2 regions of the Collinsella ihumii genome follow, and region 1 is predicted to be linked to the other one. Evidence: riboswitches for the same ligand, from Rfam matches in the RefSeq annotation. Region 1 holds a riboswitch; the other holds the start of a gene.
What was found. Region 1 has a riboswitch for thiamine pyrophosphate ahead of QVN30_RS05555 (thiamine-binding protein). Riboswitches for the same ligand answer to the same signal wherever they lie in the genome.

Region 1 (3,500 bases):
CTCGAGGACTACACGCGCGCCACGTCGCAAAACCAGCTGATCTACACGTTGCTCGACGTGCCCGATTACGCACAGCTCGTGCCCTGTGGAGATCCGGCCCTGCGCGGAGCGGAGGAGCGCCGCGTCCTTGCGGACTCGCTTGTCGCCGGCGATCTCATCGTCGTGCGCACCGGCATGCCCGTTCCGGTCGACGGCACGGTCGAGCAGGGGACCGCCATGGTGAACCAGTCGTCACTGACCGGCGAGCCGCTCGCGGTGGAGCGCACCGTGGGCGACGACGTGTTCGCCGGCACCGCCGTGGAGGACGGCGAGGCGTACGTGCGCGTCAAGGCCGGCGCGAGCGACACCAAGCTGCGCTCGATCGTGAACCTGGTCGAGCAGGCGGAGGCCTACAAGGCGGAGGGCCTGGCGCGTCGCGAGCGGCTCGCCGATCGAATCGTGCCGTGGAACTTCCTGCTTGCGGGCATCGTCGCCCTGACGACGCGCAACCTCACCCGCACGAGCGCGGCGCTCATGGTCGACTACTCGTGCGCCTTGAAGCTCACCGGCGCCATCGCGGTCCTTTCGGCCATGAGCCAGGCGGCGCGCGAGGGCTTCACGGTCAAGGGCTCCAGGCACTTCGAGGCCATGGCGGAGGCGGACACCATCGTGTTCGACAAGACCGGCACGCTGACCGAGGCGGCGCCCCGGGTGTGCGCCGTCATTCCGCTTGACGGATGGACGAGGACGCAGGTGCTCCGCTTCGCGGCGTGCCTGGAGGAGCACTTTCCGCATCCGGTGGCGCGCGCCGTGGTACGCGCCGCGGCGGCGGAGGGGCTTGAGCATCGCGAGCGCCATGCGGCGGTCGAGTACCTGGTCGCGCACGGCATCGCGAGCTCGCTCGACGGCAAGCGCGCGGTGATCGGCTCGGAGCATTTCGTGGTGGAGGACGAGGGCGTCCGCATCCCCGACGAGGCTCGCGGGAAGATCGCCGCCGAGCTCGGCGGCCTGTCCGTGCTCTATCTCGCGGTCGACGGCGAGCTCAAGGGCGTCGTGGGCATCCAGGATCCGTGCAAGCCCGGCACGGCGCGCGCGATACGCGAGCTGCGCGAGCTCGGCCTCACGCGCATTGTGATGCTCACCGGCGACAACGCCCGCGCCGCGTCGCGCATCGCCGCGGAGGCGGGTATCGACGAGTGGCGAAGCGACCTGCTGCCGGAAGACAAGCACGGCATCGTCGAGCAGCTGCGCCTGGAGGGTCGCCGCGTGGTGATGGTGGGCGACGGCGTGAACGACTCGCCGGCGCTCTCCGCTGCCCATGTCGGCGTCGCCATGGGGTCGGGGACCGCGATCGCCAAAGAGGTCGCCGATATCACGCTCACCGATGGCGACCTGGATGCGCTCGTGCGCCTGCGCAGGCTCTCCATGGGCCTCGCGGCTCGCATGGACGCGTCGTTCGCCGAGGTCATCGGTTTGAATTCGCTGCTTTTGGCGGGCGGCGTCACGGGGATCGTCACCCCGCAGGCGAGCTCGCTGGTGCACAACGGCAGCACGGTGCTGCTCGCGGCGCGCAATGCGCGCGCGTACGGCGCGGAGCCCGGCCGTCGCGCGCTGCCGTTGGCCGCATCTCGATAGCGCATGGAGTCCCGCGCCGTCCGATGTCGCAAGAACGCGCGAGCGGTTGCGCGAGTTGGGATATACTGGACACGCAAGAGGGGAGCTGGCGGATGCCGGCTGAGAGGAAGCTCGACGGGCAGCATCGCCCGCACCGCTTCGACCCTGAACCTGATCCGGGTAATGCCGGCGTAGGGACCAACGCTTTGATACAAAAGCCCCTACGATGTTCGAGGGGCTTTTTCCATGCCCCGGAAGGGAAGACCATGGAGGCAAGCGTAGCGATTCAGGTGTTGCCGCAGAACACGGAGAGCGACGAGGAGACCTGCCGCATCGTCGACGAGGCCATCGCCTACATCATGTCCAAGTTCCCCGATGCGTACGTCGGTCCGTTCGAGACCGCGATCGAGGGCGACTACGACCTGTGCATGGAGGTGCTCACCGAGGTGAACCGTATCGTCATCAAGGCCGGCGCCGACAAGGTGGCCACCTATGCCAAGATCTTCTATGCGCCCGAGCGCGGCCTGCTGACGACGGAGCAGAAGGTCGGAAAGTACCATGAGTCCGAAGCGTAAGGGCTCGGGCGCGCCGGCGCTTGCGCGCACGGCGGGGGTGAGCCCGCTTGTCGGCAAGCTGGCCGCCCCGGTGACCGTGCTGGCCCTGGTCGCTATCTGGCAGCTCGTGTGCTCGGTGGGGCTTGTCCCGTCGTTTCTGCTGCCGAGCCCCGTGGCAGTCATCCAGGCGCTCGTCGGCGACTGGCAGCTGTTGGCCGGCCATGCCGTGACGTCGCTCGCCGAGGCGGCGGCGGGGCTCGCCTGCGGTATCGCGCTCGGTTTCGCCGCGGCGGTCCTCATGGACCGCTTCGAGCTCGTCTACCGTGCGTTCTACCCGCTCGTCGTGCTCACGCAGACCATCCCGACGGTCGCCATCGCGCCGCTGCTCGTGCTGTGGTTCGGCTACGGCATGCTGCCCAAGGTCGTGCTTATCGTCATCACGACCTTTTTCCCGATCACGGTGGGGCTGCTCGACGGGTTCCGCTCCGTCGACCCCGACGTCATCGACCTCATGCGGTCCATGGGCGCGAGCCGCGCGCAGATCATGCGCCACGCGAAGCTGCCCGCGTCGCTCGGGCACCTGTTCTCGGGCCTGAAGATCTCCGCGACCTACGCCATCGTGGGCGCAGTCATCGCCGAGTGGCTCGGCGGCTTCTCGGGCCTGGGCGTGTACATGACCCGCGTGCGCAGCGCCTACGCGTTCGACAAGATGTTCGCCGTGATCATCCTCATCTCCGCCCTGTCGCTGGTGCTCATGTGGGCGGTCGGCGCGCTGCGCCGCAAGCTCATGCCCTGGGAGCGCTCCGAGGGGTAGGAAAAGGCGCCGACAAGGCGCATCGATCAGATTTCGCATATTGGAGAGTCATATGTCTCGTATCTCAACCATCGATCAGCTTTTTGCCCACCGTCCGGTTTCCCGCCGCGGGCTTGTGCGGTGCGGCCTTGCGGGCGCCGGCGTCCTCGGTGCCTCTGCGCTCGCCGGATGCTCCGACGGCACCTCGTCGAGCACCGCATCTTCCGGCGGCTCCGCGGCAACAGGCGCCTCTGAGCTCAAAAAGATCACGTTCGCGCTCGACTGGACGCCCAACACCAACCACACGGGCGTGTACGTCGCCGCGGCCCGCGGGTACTACGAGGAGGCCGGTCTCGAGGTCGAGATCGTGCAGGCGCCCGAAAACGGCGCCGACGCCCTGGTCGCCACCGGCGAGGCCCAGTTCGGCGTGAGCTTCCAGGACACCATGGCGAGCTACGTCTCGAGCGAGGACAGCCGTCTTCCCGTGAGCGCCATCGCCGCCATCATCCAGCACAACACCTCGGGCATCATCAGCCGCGCCGAGAAGGGCATCACGCATC
Region 2 (3,500 bases), on a different contig from region 1:
TCGCGGCGAGGTTGTCCTCGGTCACGGCGTCATCGGGATTGACGTCCACGCCGCGGGTCGCTGCGGCGGAGCCGGCGATGGTCTTGATCTCGCTCATGTTGCCGCGCACGACCGTGACGGGCAGCGTGTCGATGAGCTCCGCCGCCGTGTCGGTGCGCAGCTTGGATGCGCCGGCGCCCACGGGGTCGAGCACGATCGCGTGGCCCAGCTCGCCCGCGCGCTTGCCGGCCACGCGCATGCCCTCGATGCTGCGCTGATTGAGCGTGCCGATGTTCAGCACGAGGCCGCCGCAGATCGAGGTGATGTCCTCCACGTCATCGGGCTCGTCGCTCATGATGGGGGAGCCTCCGCACGCGAGCAGCGCGTTTGCGCAGTCGTTGACCGTCACGTAGTTGGTGATGCAGTGCACGAGCGGCACGGTGGTGCGAACGTTGTCGAGTGCACGGCCGAGTTCTGCCATGTCCATGGTGCTATTCCTTTCTGAGATGAGGACGGGGCCCTGCCCGGTCCTTCATGTGAGTTTTTCCGTTCGGGAGCGTCGATCAGCTCATTCATGAATGAACTGGGGTGTCAGATAAACGAACCCTGCGCAAACGCTGATTCGGCCCCCGTACATTCATGAATCAATCCGTATTTCCCTGCGCGTCGAGATCGATCGTCGTCCCCTCGAACACCTTGTTGACCGTGCGCACGGCGCACATCTTGCCGCACATGGTGCAGGTGCCCTCGGTGGAGGCGGGGGAGGCCTCGTAGCGCGCCTTCGACGTCACCGGGTCGAGCGCGTAGGTCCACATCTCGTTCCAGGCGAGGCGCCGGCGGGCGTCTCCCATGCGGTTGTCGATATCCTTCGCGCCGGGCACGCCCTTGGCGATATCGGCGGCGTGCGCGGCGATCTTCGTGGCGATGAGGCCGTCGAGCACATCCTGCGCGTTCGGCAGGCACAGGTGCTCGGCGGGCGTGACGTAGCACAGGAAGTCGGCGCCGGCGCTCGCCGAGATGGCGCCGCCGATCGCGGCGGTGATGTGATCGTAGCCGACGCCGATGTCGGTCACAAGCGGGCCGAGCACGTAGTAGGGCGCGTTGTGGCACAGGCTCTTCTCCATGCGCACATTGGCCTCGATCTCGTTGATGGGCATGTGCCCGGGGCCCTCGATCATGACCTGGACGCCGGCGTCCCAAGCGCGCTTGGTGAGCTTGCCCAGCTCGATCATCTCGGCGGTCTCCACGGCGTCGTTCGCATCGTAGAGGCAGCCCGGGCGGCACGAGTCGCCGAGCGAGATGGTGACGTCGTACTCATGGCAGATCTTCAGGATTTCGTCGTAGTACTCGAAGAAGGGGTTCTCGTTGCCGGTGACCTCCATCCAGCCGAACAGCAGCGAGCCTCCGCGGCTCACGATGTTCATGAGGCGGCCGGTCTCCTTGAAGGTCTTGATGACGCTCTTGTTGATGCCGCAGTGGATGGTGAGGAAGTCCACGCCGTCCTCGGCGTGCGCGCGCGTGACCTCGAGCAGGTCGTCGACGGTCAGCTCGACCAGGGGCTTCTCCATGTAGCCGATGGCGTCGTACATGGGGACGGTGCCCACCATGAGCGGCGTCTCGCGCACGAGCTGCTGGCGGAAAAAGCGCGTCTTGCCGGAGTTGGACAGGTCCATGATGGCGTCGGCGCCGAACTTCTCGGCGGTGCGCACCTTTTCCCACTCGACGTCGGCGTCGGCGACATCACCGGAAATGCCGAGGTTGACGTTCACCTTGGTGGAGAGGCCGGCTCCGACGCCGCGGGGCTCAAGGCCCATGTCGAGGTGGCGGATGTTCGCCGGAATGGCTATGCGGCCCGCCGCCACGCCCGCGCGGATGAACTCCGGATCGCGGTGTTCCCGCTCGGCGACGGCGCGCATGGCGTCGGTGATGACGCCCGCCCGCGCGTAGTCGAGCTGCGTGACAAGATTGACAGTGTTGGGTGCGTTCATACGCATGCTCCCTTCGTTGGCATTACCCATATCAGGTTCGTCGGGTCGGGGCGGGTCGCGCCCCCTCTCAGCCTGCCGTGGTGTCCTGCAAGCTCCCCGTGATATGCGATTGTTGCGCCCATTATAGCGCGCTCGGTTCCGGATGGACTCGAGCCGTCGTCTATTTCGGGGTTCCGGTGGCGCGCATAGCGGGCGAAGCCTCGAGGCGAGCATAATTACGGTTGCACCGCTCGCGGAGTCGTTAATCTCCGCCGTGAGAAAAAAAGTGCCTGTCCCTTTTTTCTCACACCCGCCCACGGGGACTGCGGCGGGCCGTTTACGGAGCCGTCCCCCGATATCGCCCGGGTTCGCGAGATGCTTCGTATACTGAGCACGAGAGGTGAGAGGAGAGGCGAGATGAATCATCATCCGCTGGACTGGGATCGCGACGGGCGCGTCGGCATGGGCGACGGGGCCTTCACCGAGATGGTGCACGGCCTGCTCACAGGCCCCTCCGGGGCGAACGGTAACCAGACCGGCTGCGGCTGCGGGTGCATGGTGTGGTGCCTGGCCCTGGTCGTTGTGCTCATCGCGATCCTCATCTTCCTCGGCGGTTCGTGACGCGACCTGCTGTTTCATCTCAGGCGGCAGCAGACGGGAGGATGCGATGATCCCTCTTGAAGCCCCCATCGGCATGGAGGACGCCAAGGCCCTGGTGCGCACGGCGGTCGGCGAGCTGGGGACCTCAATCGAGTGGGCGGGAAAGACCGAGCGCGACCTTGGCGACTTCTCGGTGTACGTCGGCGTCATCGAGAAGTTCTTCCTGCGCAACGGCAGCTATGCGAGCCTGACCATCGTCATCACCGGCGACGGCTCGTCCTCCCGCGTCGAGGCGATCGGTTCGGGTGCGGGCGACGGTCTGCTCAATATCGGGCTCGGCGCGCACCAGGCGTTCGAGCGCGATTTCGAGAGTGCTCTGCGCGAGAACGGCTACGAGTGGTCCTCTTCGGCATCGCCTGCTTGGCGCACAAAGACAAGCGTGCTCCCGTCCGCATCGGAGAGGTCCGGTGCGAAGGCGTAGCCCACGTCGAACCGCGTGAGGTCGCGCGCATCCTCAACGCCGTGCTCTGCCATCCAGCGGACCATGGAGCCGCGGGCGATCTTGCTCGCCGTCGCGCGCTGCACGGGTTTCCCGGCTCGGAGCTCCTCGCTGAAGATGCAGGTCACCGCGGTCGCCCCTTCGGGCAGGTGCGGCAGCACGGCCTTGGCGTACTCGACGCTCGCGAGGTTCACCACGACAGCCGGTTCGTCGTCGGTAAAGATCGCGCGGGCGATCGCGTCTCCCCACAGCGCATAGAGGTCGCGCGCGCCGTCGAGGGCGAGCTTGGCCCCCATCTCAAGCCGATAGGGCTCCACGGCGTCGAAGGGGCGCACGCAGCCGTAGAAGCCGGACAGGATCCACAGGTGTTCCTGCAGCCATTCGAGTTCGGCGAACCCCATGACCTCGGGCGCCATGCTGCGGTACTGGATGCCCACGTACGAGAAGACGGCGGG

Region 2: it holds a riboswitch for thiamine pyrophosphate, as region 1 does, so the genes downstream of both, thiC (phosphomethylpyrimidine synthase ThiC) here and QVN30_RS05555 (thiamine-binding protein) in region 1, are expected to answer to the same signal.

What each region holds. Positions count from the first base shown of each region.
Region 1 is NZ_JAUEIQ010000004.1:150,850-154,349, forward strand. Features, by position in the region: gene QVN30_RS05550 (heavy metal translocating P-type ATPase) at 1-1,614, shown strand, start outside; TPP riboswitch at 1,683-1,808, shown strand; gene QVN30_RS05555 (thiamine-binding protein) at 1,860-2,168, shown strand; gene QVN30_RS05560 (ABC transporter permease) at 2,152-2,961, shown strand; gene QVN30_RS05565 (ABC transporter substrate-binding protein) at 3,014-3,500, shown strand, end outside.
Region 2 is NZ_JAUEIQ010000008.1:97,842-101,341, forward strand. Features, by position in the region: gene thiM (hydroxyethylthiazole kinase) at 1-466, opposite strand, end outside; gene thiC (phosphomethylpyrimidine synthase ThiC) at 624-1,967, opposite strand; TPP riboswitch at 1,959-2,076, opposite strand; gene QVN30_RS08765 (hypothetical protein) at 2,364-2,567, shown strand; gene QVN30_RS08770 (DUF6054 family protein) at 2,614-3,027, shown strand; gene QVN30_RS08775 (YaaA family protein) at 2,937-3,500, opposite strand, start outside.